One region of the Delftia sp. ASV31 genome, then DNA from elsewhere that is predicted to be linked to it. Evidence: predicted binding sites of a transcription regulator. Region 1 holds the regulator's gene; each other region holds the start of a gene.
The links. The regulator LexA, encoded in region 1, represses DNA repair genes until DNA is damaged. The targets are predictions, from matches to a motif close to ACTGTATNNNNATACAGT.
Positions count from the first base shown of each region.

Region 2: the regulator LexA is predicted to act here: its motif matches at 2,542-2,559, upstream of JHD82_RS02365 (PA0069 family radical SAM protein).
Region 3: the regulator LexA is predicted to act here: its motif matches at 2,033-2,050, upstream of JHD82_RS01440 (putative DNA modification/repair radical SAM protein).

Region 1 covers NZ_JAELTK010000033.1:53,682-57,889, forward strand. The annotation lists gene adk (adenylate kinase) at 244-900, shown strand; gene JHD82_RS13985 (asparaginase) at 993-1,964, opposite strand; gene lexA (transcriptional repressor LexA) at 2,063-2,737, shown strand; gene JHD82_RS13995 (hypothetical protein) at 2,900-3,322, shown strand; gene JHD82_RS14000 (sigma-70 family RNA polymerase sigma factor) at 3,576-4,052, shown strand; gene JHD82_RS14005 (FecR domain-containing protein) at 4,057-4,208, shown strand, end outside.
Region 2 covers NZ_JAELTK010000004.1:12,278-16,485, forward strand. The annotation lists gene JHD82_RS02350 (GbsR/MarR family transcriptional regulator) at 1-474, opposite strand, end outside; gene JHD82_RS02355 (acyltransferase) at 636-1,793, shown strand; gene rnk (nucleoside diphosphate kinase regulator) at 1,867-2,271, opposite strand; gene JHD82_RS02365 (PA0069 family radical SAM protein) at 2,566-3,708, shown strand; gene JHD82_RS02370 (LysR family transcriptional regulator) at 3,746-4,208, opposite strand, start outside.
Region 3 covers NZ_JAELTK010000002.1:117,806-122,013, forward strand. The annotation lists gene JHD82_RS01435 (TIGR03915 family putative DNA repair protein) at 1-696, opposite strand, end outside; gene JHD82_RS01440 (putative DNA modification/repair radical SAM protein) at 712-2,031, opposite strand; gene JHD82_RS30250 (hypothetical protein) at 2,227-2,358, opposite strand; gene JHD82_RS01445 (SWIM zinc finger family protein) at 2,510-3,955, shown strand; gene JHD82_RS01450 (DUF5691 domain-containing protein) at 3,952-4,208, shown strand, end outside.

The DNA.
Region 1 (4,208 bases):
TACAGATGCGCCAATGGCGATGCCCGGCATCGCCATTCACAACACAACTGCACATGCGGTTTTGTCGGACAGCAAAACGCAGTTTTTGGAGATTGCACAGGCGACAGTTTTGCCCTCTGCGTGTAAGCCAGTGTTAGCCCTGTGCGTGCTATCCTTGCCCGCGACAAAAATATGACGCATGGACTGTCCGCCCCGGTGGGCCGATCCGGCAGACAAGAATTTCTACTCTCCTCAAGGACTTCCATGAAACTGATTTTGTTGGGCGCACCCGGCGCCGGCAAAGGCACGCAAGCCGCTTTCATCTGCCAGAAGTACGGCATCCCCCAGATTTCCACCGGTGACATGCTGCGTGCCGCCGTCAAGGCCGGAACGCCCCTGGGCCAGCAGGCCAAGGCCGTGATGGACGCCGGTCAACTGGTCAGCGACGACCTGATCATCAATCTGGTCAAGGAACGCATCGCCCAGGCCGATTGCGCCAACGGCTTCCTGTTTGATGGATTTCCCCGCACCATTCCCCAGGCAGACGCCATGAAGGCCGCTGGCGTGAAGCTGGACTACGTGCTGGAGATCGATGTGCCCTTCGACGCCATCATCGAGCGCATGAGCGGCCGCCGCTCCCACCCCGCCTCGGGCCGCACCTACCACGTCAAGTTCAACCCGCCCAAGGTCGAAGGCCTGGACGACGTGACCGGCGAGCCGCTGGTGCAGCGCGAAGACGACAAGGAAGAAACCGTCAAGAAGCGCCTGGACGTCTACAGCAGCCAGACCCGCCCCCTGGTGGACTACTACCGCGCATGGGCCGAAAAGGAAGCCGCAGCGGCACCCAAGTACCGCGCCATCAGCGGCCTGGGCTCGGTCGAGGACATCACCCAACGCGCACTGGCTGCACTGGCTGAGTGATGCAGGCCATGTGCCGCAACGAAAAAAGCACCCGCCGGGTGCTTTTTTGTTGACCGCCAGCAACTGAAGAAATGCCGGCGTCGCCGCCCGGCTCAATCGCGCGGCTGCACTGCCAGCGCCAGCATCATCGCAATTCGGGCCTTTGCCACGGGCAGATGCGCCAGATCGGCCTCTGCCGGGTTGGTCCCAAGGCCGGAGGCCACGGGCAGGCCTTCTGCACAGCGCGTGCCCCGCCAGATCCAGACGCCCTTGTCGCGGGCACGCTGCAAGGCCGCTTCCATGCCTTCGTGAACCGTCGCATTGCCCGTGCCAGCCACGACGATGCCACGCACGCCTGCCGCCACCAGCGCATCCACGCCGCTGGCACGCGCCAAGGCGCCGCTGAACACCACCTCGACCCAGGGCAGCTCATCCAGCGCCAGCAGATCAGATGACATGGCCGCAGGCACCATGGCCCGCGCGGACGGCGCGGCGGGCACCAGCCAGCGCACACGCCCTTCCTCCACCAACGCCTGCGGCCCGCCTTCCACGGAGCGCATTGCCTGCAGCCGGTAGGGATGGACCTTCTGCACCTGGGCTGCCGCATGCACCTCGCCGCCTGCCACCACCCATACGCCGCTGCGCCCGCCGCTGGCAGCCACGGTCACGGCATCGCGCAGATTCTGCGGTCCGTCTGCCAACAGGGCCGTGGCCGGGCGCATGGCGCAGGTCAACACAATGGGTTTGGTGGCCGGCAGCAGGCTGTGCAGCAGCCAGGCCGTCTCTTCCAGCGTGTCCGTTCCATGCGTGATCACCACGGCGCGTGTATCCGCATCCTCCAGTGCCTGCGTGCAGGCGCGCAGCAACGCGCGACACACGGGCCAGTCCATATCCTTGCTGTCCACCTGCGCGATCTGCTGCGTCTGCACGGGCCCCAGCGCCTGCTGCTCCAGGTCCGGCACGGCCTCCAGCAGCGACTGCACCGTGATCTGCCCGGCCTTGTACCCCACGCCCTGCGACTGCGAATCCGCCCGGCCGGCGATGGTCCCGCCCGTGCCCAGAATCACCAACTTTGACTGCCCCACTTGCACCTCTTGGAAAACTGGTTAAAAATACAGATACTGTATAAATCATCAGATGGCCTCCCAGCCTGCCATCTGCCCTCAAGGACCGGACGCACGCCATGCTCGACCATCCCAAGCTCACCGCCCGCCAGCAACAGATCCTGGACCTGATCCAGGCCGCCATCTCCCGCACGGGCGCGCCCCCCACCCGCGCGGAAATCGCCAACACGCTGGGCTTCAAGTCCGCCAACGCTGCCGAGGAACACCTGCAGGCCCTGGCCCGCAAAGGTGTGATCGAACTGGTCAGCGGCACCTCGCGCGGCATTCGCCTGCGTACCGACACCGTGCGCAACATCAATGCCGCGCGCGGCACCAGCTTCGGACTGCCGCTGTCGGCCCTGGCACCGCTGATGCTGCCCCTGGTGGGCCGCGTTGCGGCGGGCTCGCCCATTCTCGCGCAGGAACACATCGACCAAACCTATTCCGTCGAGCCCAGCCTGTTCCAGACGCGCCCCGACTATCTGCTGCGCGTGCGCGGCATGTCCATGCGCGACGCGGGCATCATGGACGGCGACCTGCTGGCCGTGCAGTCCGCACACGAAGCCCGCAACGGCCAGATCGTCGTGGCGCGCCTGGGTGACGAAGTCACCGTCAAGCGCCTGCGCCGCACCACGCAGGGCGTGGAACTTCTGCCGGAGAACCCCGATTACCCGGTGATCCGCGTCGCCCCCGAAGAGGCCTTTGCCATTGAAGGCCTGGCCGTGGGGCTGATCCGCAACAGCATGTCCATGTAAGCCGGACTGGCGGCCCTTCTCAGGCCGCCTCATCCCATTTCACGCACCGCCCAGGTGGTAGGCGCGAAGCCTTGGAGCTTCGCCCTGGGCGGAGCTTTGCCCGCAAACCGCAATCCTGCCTGTGTCCATGCCTCTTTGAAACACGCCAACAGGAGTCGTCACATGGGATTCGCTCTGCCAACACTGTCTTCTTTTTCCTTCCTGCGCCTGGCACATGGCATCCGCCTGACTGCGACCGCCATGGAGTCGGCCATGCCTCTTGCACAAGCCCCTGAGTGCCAGCCATTACCTGCCGCAGCACCCGAGCCCGCCAACGTGATCTCTTTCAGCAAGGCACGCCGGCGCAGCCAGCAGCGCCGCGGCAAGGCAGCACGCGCTGCAGACCATGGAGATGCCCAGCTGATCCTGCCCTTGCTGCCGACGCAGCCCGCCCTGCAATCCGCACCTGAGCAGCCTTCAGGCCTGCGCATCATCCAGCGGTCGCCGCAGGAGCAGCCGGAATGCCTGTTCATCTCCGGGCGCATGGCCGATGTCTGCGCTGCGCTGGAGCGCATGGAAGCGCATGGCGGACCAGCAGCCAACTGAGGCCCCGATGCAAGGTGTGCGACACACCTTGCACGACACAAACCTGGGTGGCGCGGACCGCGTGCCGCACGAGGAATCGGCCTGCGCAAAGCTGATGCAGGCTGGCGGCCACCATTGCCCTGTAGCGCACATGCAACAGTGGACGCCCTCTTTGCGGGAGGGGTGCCGGCCTGAAAGATAATTGATAAGCATTCTTATTATCTTTTGCAGCAGCGATTGCCACTGCGCCGCCTCCTCCGCCCCAGCCTTCTCCGTGCACAGCCTCTACCAGAACCACCATCCCTGGCTGGAAAGCCTGCTGCGCAAACGCCTGGGCAACCGTGACGATGCCGCCGACCTGGCCCAGGACACCTTTGTGCGCCTGCTGCGCTCGCCCCTGCCGCAGCAGGACATCCGCGAACCCAGGCGCTACCTGGCCACCATCGCCCGGGGCCTGGTCGCCGACCTGTTTCGCCGCCGCACGCTGGAGCAGTCCTATCTGGACTATCTGGCCCAGTTGCCACAATCGCTGGCGCCTTCGCCCGAAGAGCAGGCCATCGTCCAGCAGACCCTGCTGGATGTGGACCGCATGCTCCAGGGTCTTCCCCCCAAGGTTCGCGAAGCCTTCGTGCTGGCCCAGTTCGAGGAACTGAGCTACCCAGAGATCGCCCAGCGCCTGGGTGTATCGCTGCGCACCGTCAGCAACTACCTGACCCGGGCGATGGAGCATTGCTGCCTGGTCCTGGCATAGCCACATGGGCGAGAGACATCTGGAAGGCAACGACCGCCGCGCCTTGCATGAGGCCGCCGCCTGGCACGTGAAACTGCGCGGCGCCTCTGCCACAGCGGGCCTGCAACAGGACTGGCAGAAATGGCATGACGCCGATCCCGCCCACCAGCGCGCCTG
Region 2 (4,208 bases), on a different contig from region 1:
GCGCTGCACGTCGTCGAACCAGTTCATGAGCCGGTCGATCAGCTCGTACATGTCGCGCATGCGCTGCTGGGCGTAGCGTTCCTCTTCGGTGGTGACTTCCTCCAGCATGGCGGCGCGCAGCATGGACTGGGTGGGCTCGATCTCGCGGCGGCGGCGTTCCTCGGCCAGGCGGCGGAAGATTTCCCAGACATCCTGCGGCGCCTCGAAATACTCGCGCCGGTCGCCGGGCTGGTGGCGCAATTGCACCAGGCGCCAGGCCTGCAATTCCTTGAGCCCCATGCTTACGTTGGAGCGCGAGAACTCCAGCGTCTCGGCGATCTGGTCGGCATTGAGCGGCTCGGGCGAAAGAAACAGCAGTGCGTAGATCTGGCCTACCGTGCGGTTGATGCCCCAGCGGCTGCCCATCTCGCCGAAGTGCGAGACGAACTGCCGGTTCAACGCCGGAAGAGGTTTGGATTGCGTCATGGCATGCATTGTGCCTGCGCGTGCGCGGCACGCTCCGGGCGGCTTGGGAAGTGATGTGTCAGCTTTCTGCAAGTCGCGTCCAAAAGGCGCACAATGGCGCCTTTGCGGGCTTGCGGCCAGGCGGCCCGGGCCCTGCGCCTTCCCGCCCCGTACCGACTACAGATTGCCCCATGTCCCACGCTAGCCGCAGTGCACTGATCGACTGCACCAAGGGCCTGGCCTGTGCCGCCATCATCTGGCACCACCTGGCCTTCTACGGCCCCATGTCCGATATCGCCCATCCGGCCGCGCCGGACCTCATCGACTGGCTCTATGAATATGCGCGCATGGCCGTGCAGATCTTCCTGGTGCTGGGCGGCTACCTGGCGGCAGCCAGCATGGCGCCGCAAGGCCACGGCCAGCACAGCGATCCGTGGTCGCGCATCGGGCGCCGCTTCGTGCGTCTGGTCGTGCCCTATGCGGTGGCGCTGGTCGTGGCCATCGTGGTCTCGGCGGCCGTGCGGCCCTGGTTCGACCATGCCTCGGTGTCGGGCGAGCCCGATCTCTGGCAATTGGTGGCGCATGCGCTGCTGCTGCAGAACATCGTGGGCGAGGAATCGTTGTCTGCGGGCGTCTGGTATGTGTCCATTGACTTCCAGCTGTTTGCGCTGACGGCGCTGCTGCTGGCCGGCACGCGCTGGGGCGGTGCCTTGCTGCGCCGCCGCTTTGGCGGCGACGCCCTGTCACGCTGCTGGCCCTGGGCGCTGAGCGTGGCGCAGGCGCTGGTAGTGATCGGCGTGGCGGCTTCGCTGCTGGGCTTCAATCTGGATGCGCAATGGGATGTGTGGGCGCCGTACTTCTTTGGCGCCTACGGCCTGGGCATGCTGGCCTACTGGGCCGCGCATGCGGACAAGTCCTCGACGGCCTGGAGCTGGTCCCTGCTGATCGTGGCCCTGGTCGTGGCGGCACTGGCACTGGAGTGGCGCGACCGCATCGCGCTGGCCGGTGCCACGGCGCTGGCCCTGGTCGTGGCCATGCGCAGCCCCGCGTTTGCGCAGGCACAAGGCTGGGCGCCGCTGCGTCGGCTGGGCAAGATTTCGTACTCGGTGTTTCTCGTGCACTTCTCGGTCTGCCTGCTGGTCAATGCCGTGGAAAGCCATTTCTGGCCACATTCCATTCCCGCCGCCCTGCTGGGCATGTGCACGGCCTTTGTGCTGTCGATTGCGGCCGGCCATCTGCTGTACGAGCGCGTGGAGCGCCACGTTCCCAGCTGGCACATGGCGCTGCGCTGGCAGGCGGGCCTGGTGGGCACCGGCCTGATCGCGGCGTTTCTGGCAGGCCTGCGCTGAGGCGCGGTGCATCAGTCCACAAACAACAAAGGCAGCCGGTTGGCTGCCTTTTTCGCTTCACGCCGGTCGGCGTTCAACGGTGCAGCTCGCCTGCGCTTTCCGGCTGGAACTCGATGGCATCCACGCGCACGGTGACCTGGCCCGAGGGGCCGGCCATGCGCGACTGGTCGCCCACGCTCAGGCCCAGCAGGGCAATGCCCACGGGCGCGAAGACCGACACCTTGTCGGAGCTGCCATCCATCTCCTTGGGATAGACCAGGGTCAGCGTGTTGGACTTGCCCGACTCCAGCAGCGTGAAGCGCACGGTGGAGTTCATGGTCACCACATTGGGCGGCATTTCCTTGGGTTCGAGCACGTCGGCGCGGTCCAGCTCGGCCTCGAGCGCCTCGCGGCCGGGGAAGGCGGGTTGCTTGTCCAGCAGGGCCTCGATGCGCTCCAGGTCCAGGGACGAAAGAATGATGTGGGGCTTGCGCTCCATGGTGTTGGCTCCCTTGTGTGCTTGCGCCGTGGCTGCAGTGAAGGGCAGCGGCGCCCAAACGGACAAAAGCCCGGGCAACGCGGTTGTCCGGGCCAAGGCATCTTCAGAAAAGAGAAAAGCACCAAGTTGGTGCGATAGGCCCATTGTGCAGGCCCGTGTGGGTTCTGCCAAGCGAACCCGCACGGTACGGTGCGGATTGGCGTGGGCACTTGCCAAGCCGGCAAAACCCACTTCGCAACTGCAGGCATGCGGGGAGTGCTTGGCGGTATGACTGTATTTTTATACAGTTACTCCATGCTTCCCAGTCCTCTCACGCCCCATCACGACACGGCCCGGGTGCCCCTGCACGCCGTCAAGGGCCGGGGCGCAGCCAGCCAGCTGGCCCACCGCTTCACCACCGACCCGCGCGAGGCCTTCGATGACGGCTGGGGCAGCCTTGAGGCGCCTGCCGGAGGCGAAGAGGCCACGCCCCTGCGCACCGAACTGCGCTGGGAGCAGGCCCGCTCGGCGCTGAGCCGCCACCAGTCGCCCGACCTGCCGTTTCACATGGGGCTCAATCCCTACCGGGGGTGCGAGCACGGCTGCATCTATTGCTATGCCCGGCCCACGCACAGCTACCTGGGCTGGTCGCCGGGGCTGGACTTCGAGACCCGGCTCATCGCCAAGCAGAACCTGCCCGAGCTGCTGCGCGCCGAGCTGTCGCGCGCCAGCCATGTGGCCGCGCCCGTGATGCTGGGCTCGGTCACCGACTGCTACCAGCCCGTGGAGCGCGAACTGGGGCTGACGCGCCGCCTGATCGAAGTGCTGGCCGAGGCGCGCCACCCGTTTTCCATCGTCACCAAGGGCAGCGGGGTGGAGCGTGACCTGGACCTGCTGGCCCCGCTGGCGCGCCAGGGCCTGGCCTCGGTGCACATCACGCTGACCACGCTGGATGCCGACCTGGCACGCCACCTGGAGCCGCGCGCGGCCGCGCCGCACCGCCGGCTGCGCAGCATCCGCGCGCTGACCGAGGCGGGCGTGCCCGTGGGCGTGAGCCTGGCACCGCAGATTCCCTTCATCAACGAAGACCTGGAGAAGGTGCTGGAGGCGGCCGCCGACGCAGGCGCGCGCCACGCCTTCTATGCCGTGCTGCGCCTGCCCTGGGAAGTGGCACCGCTGTTCGAGCAATGGCTGCAGGTGCACTACCCCGACCGCGCCCGCCGCGTGATGGAGCGCGTGCGCGACCTGCACGGCATCCAGGGCGAGCAACGCGAGGCCGGCCGCGTCTACAACGCAGAGTTCGGCCAGCGCATGAAAGGCACGGGCCACTGGGCCGAGCTGCTGCGCCAGCGCTTCGCCCTGGCCTGCCGCCGCCACGGCTTCAACCGCGAGCCGCTGCGGCTCGATTGCAGCCTCTACCACCCGTCGCTTTTGCTGCCGCAACGCAGCCTTTTCTGAGAGCCTGCGTGCCAGGCACAGGTCAGGGCATGGTTCGCTAGCGGGAATCGATCAGCTCGGACAAGGCGGCCGCCAGCGGGGAGCGCACCGACGATCGCAGCCACACCATGCCCACTTCGCGGGACGGGCTCGGAGGGGGCAGCGGCCATCGGCGCGTCCTGGCATCCGGCGGTCCCAGCACGGGCCAGTCCGGCAGGATGGAGACACCGAAGCCTTCCGCAACCAGCTGTGCGATCTGCTCGATGCCGTCCAGCTCGAAGCGCACTTTTGGCTTGATGCCGTGGCCCCGCAGGTATTCATCCGCCATTTTTCCTGCCACCACCTTGCGGTCGTACTGGATGAAAGGCTCGCGTGCGGCCGTGAGCAGCGGATCGCGCACCTTCATGTCCCGGGGCGCGAGAAGAATCAGCGCCTCGCTGCGCATCAGCCGCCATTCGCAGGTCTTGGGCATGGCGAAGGCCGGGTGCACAAGGATGGCCGCATCCAGATGGCCGGCCTGC
Region 3 (4,208 bases), on a different contig from region 1:
GCTGGCGTAGTAGGTCAGCCACAGGGCCTCGCCCGCGTCGGCTGGCGGGGCATCGCTGCGGCGCGCACCGGGCGCCAGGCGCAGCGCATGGCCGTCCCAGTGCGCGCTGCATTGCGGCGTGAGGATGGCCCAGTGCATGTTGGCAAAGCGCTTGCAGAAGAAGGGCGCCGCCGCGCGCACGATGTGGTGCTCGGGCTCGAACCAGGCAATGTGCAGATCGGGCTGGTTCTGCCGCTGCGTGGTCCGAAAGCGCACAAAAGCGTGCATCTTGTGGATCTCGCGCGAGACGGGGCGGGCCAGGGCCTCGATGGCGCGCCAGTCCGCATCCAGCGCATCCAGCCTCAGTTCGGGCCGGGCCTGCATGCGCGCCAGCCAGCGGTGGCATAGCTCGAAGCGGCCCGCCGCGCGGTGCATGCAGGCATGGCGCAGCGCGGACATCTGGGTGTCCGACAGGGACAGCCCTGCCTCGCCGGGGCCGGCCAGCCCGGCAAGCGCCGAGGCGGGCATGGCCTGCTGCGGCGCGCTGGAAAACAGGTCCACCCCCGCGCCGAGTGGCTGCGCACCCTGCGTGTCAGGCCACCGCCAGCGCACCAGGGCGGGGTCGGCGCCATGGGCCAGCAGCGCCCTGCAGGCTGCGCGAAAGCCGGGCCAGTCGTCGGGGCTGTCGAGTTCGATGGTGAGAGCCTGTGCTTGCATGGCGTGCTCCAGGCGCTAGAACAGGCTGGCCTGCAGCGCGTTTTGCACGCGCATGCCGCTGTGCCGTGCCTGGGCCTGGCTGGCCTGCGACTGCGCGATCAGCCGTGTGCGCAGCGCGGCCGAGTCGGTCTCGCCCAGCAGGGGCCGGTGGCCGTCGATCAGCACGAAGGGCAGGGCCTTTTGCACGGGGGCGCGCAGCCGCAGCAGATCGTCCAGCCGCAGCCTGCGCACGCGGCGCGCCGCCAGCAGGCGGTCCACCGTCTGCGTGCCCAGGCCCGGCACGCGCAGCAGCAGGCTGCGTGGCGCACGGTTGAGGTCCACGGGGAACTGCTGTCGGTTGGCCAGCGCCCAGGCCAGCTTGGGGTCGATCTCCAGGTCCAGCATGCCGTGGCGGCTGGCCGCCGCGATCTCGCCCGCCCCGTAGCCGTAAAAGCGCATCAGCCAGTCGGCCTGGTAGAGCCGGTGCTCGCGCATGAGGGGCGGCGCCTGCGGCGGCAGATCGCGCGAGGCATCGGGAATGGGGCTGAAGGCCGAGTAGTACACGCGGCGCAGGCCGTAGCCCGCATACAGCGTGTGGCTGGATTCGAGGATGTCGGCATCGGTTGCGCGGTCGGCGCCCACGATCATCTGCGTGCTCTGCCCGCCCGGCGCAAAGCGGGGCACGGCGGCGCGCTGCGCGGGCGCGCCGGGCAGGGACTGCGCCTGGCGCTGCTCGCGCGTGGCCGCGCGCCAGGCCTGTACATGCCGGTCCACGCCCTGCATGGCCTGGCGTATGCGCTGCCCATCCTTTTCAGGCGCGAACTGCGCCAGGCCGCTGGCCGTGGGCAGTTCCACATTGATGCTCAGGCGGTCGGCATGGCGGCCTGCCTGGGCCAGCAATTCGGGGGCGGCATCCGGGATGGTCTTCAGATGGATGTAGCCGCGAAAGTCATGCTCCTCGCGCAGGCGGCGCGCCACTTCCACCAGTTGCTCCATGGTGTAGTCGCTGGAACGGATGATGCCGCTGGACAGGAACAGCCCCTCGATGCAGTTGCGCCGGTAGAAATCCAGCGTCAACTGCACCACCTCGGCCACCGTGAAGCGGGCGCGCTGCACGTTGGAGCTCTTGCGGTTGATGCAGTAGCGGCAGTCGAAGATGCAGACATTGGTCAGCAGGATCTTGAGCAGCGAGATGCAGCGCCCGTCGGGCGCATAGCTGTGGCAGATGCCCATGCCGGTGACCGAGCCAATGCCCTTGCCGTCCAGCGAGTCGCGCCCCTGCGATCCGCTGGAGGCGCAGCTGGCGTCGTACTTGGCGGCGTCGGCGAGGATGAAAAGTTTGCGTTGCAGCTCCATGGCTGTATAAATATACAGTATATTTGCATGGCACGTCCGGTTTTCTGAGAGCCCATCCCCCAGCCAGGGTCTGGTCCGGCCTTGCCTGGCTGCGGGTCGAACGCACTGTCGCGCTATCGCAATGGCCAGCGGATTGCAATGGTTGCCAGTGCAATGGAATGAAACCGTTTTCAGGTGCGGAATGAGTGCTTGCTTTCAATGGGTGGCGATGTGCATCGCAGGAAATGGTGAATGCGTGTTTTCTGCGTCTTTCGCAATGCCTGAAGGCTGGCATGGCTTGGTGCCATCAATGCATGCGCTGATATAGCGCAGCTGGCTGCGCGCCATGGGGTTCCCCATTCATGGGAGAGAGGCTTGGTGTTGTTGTGAATTGTTTCAAATTGCCGATAACTATTGCTGATAGGCTTTCAGTTTTGCCGGGCAGTGCCGTTTCATTCAATGCGCCCGGCGATGACAAACACTTGGAGAGGGAGCTTCGGTGTCGCGTGTATTAGGAACAGAGAGCGAAGTGCTGGCGCTGTCGCCGGACGCCTCATCCAGCAAGGCCGCCAAGGGCCTGCAATCGCCCGCCAAATGGCCCGCCATGGGCGCCAATGATGTGGCGGTCTGGGGTGAATGCCAGGGCAGCGGCAGCAAGCCCTACCAGACCCAGGTGGACCTGTCGGGGCCTTCCTTCAAATGCTCTTGCCCCAGCCGCAAATTCCCCTGCAAGCACGGGCTGGCGCTGATGCTGATGCGTGCCGGCGGGCAAGTCCCCGAAGGCGTTGATCCGCCTGCCTGGGTGCAGACCTGGCTGGACAGCCGCCAGGAAAAGGCCGAGAAGAAAGAGGCCAAGGCTGCCGCCGCAGCGGCCGAGCCGCCACCCGATCCCGAGGTCGCGGCCAAACAGCAGGCCAGGCGCGAGGACAAGCGCTGGGACAAGGTCGAAGCCGGCCTGCAGGAACTGTCGCTGTGGATGCAGGACATGGTGCGTGCGGGCCTGGCCAACCAGGCCAGCGACACGCAGATGCGCCAGCGCTGGAACAACATGGCCGCGCGCATGGTCGATGCGCAGGCCACCGGCATGGCGGCGCGCATCAAGGATTGCCGGGATCTGGTGGACAGCCACCGCGACTGGCCGCGCGACATGCTGGTGCAGCTGGGCCACTGGCAGTTGATCATCGACGCCGTGCGCCGCCGCGAATCGCTCAGCCCCGAGGTCAAGGCCGACGTGATGGCCGCGCTGGGCTGGCCCATGGACAAGGCCGAGGTGCAGGCCAGGGGCCAGCTGGTCGAGGACGAATGGCTGGTGGCCGGCCTGCGCATGATCGAGCGCGAAGGCCGACTCATGGAGCGGCGCGTCTGGCTGCAGGGCCAGCGCACTGGGCGCATGGCCCTGGTGCTGGACTATGCGCAGGGCGGCCGCGGCTTCGAATCGGCCTGGGTGCCGGGCCATTGCTACGGCTGCGCGCTGAATTTCTATCCGGGCCATGCGCCGCTGCGCGCCATTGCGGCCAATGGCAACGGGCCTGCGCTGCCTGCCGATGGCGCCAGCCCGCTGGCCAACTCGGCCGGGGGCGACGTCCTGCAACTGCTGGGCCAGCGCATTGCCGCCAACCCGCTGCAGGCCACGCAGCCGCTGTGCCAGGACCGGCTGCGGCTGGTGCCCGCCCAGGGCCAGTGGTTCGCGGCCTGGCCCCAAGCGCCGGATGCATCGCCGGTCGCCCCTGGCACGGCGGCGCCAGTGCAGCCCGTTCCCGTGGCGATTGAAGATGCCGAGGCCTGGCGCCTGCTGGCGCTCAGCGGCGGTGCGCCCATGCAGCTGTTTGGCGAATGGGAACCCGGCCCGGCCGTGGGCCGCTGGCGGCTGCTGAGCGCCTGGCAGGCCCGCGAAGGCGAAACCGCCCAGCAATGTATCTGGCAGAACCAGGGTGATCCGGTATGAGCAACGCACAACTTTGGGCTGCGCTGCAGCAATCGGCCATGGTCGGCTCGGACCGGCTGGCCGTGCCGCCTGCGCTGGCTTCTGGCGTGGACCCGTCCGCAACCGGGTCGCAGCAGGCCGTGCAGGCCGCGCTGCAGCCCCGCACTGACGTGGCCGGTGACTCACCCGCCCAGCAACTGCTGCGCGCCAGCGCCGTGGCGGCCGTGTTCGAGCGGGCCGGCTGGCAGCCTGGCGTGCAGGTGCGCCTGACGGC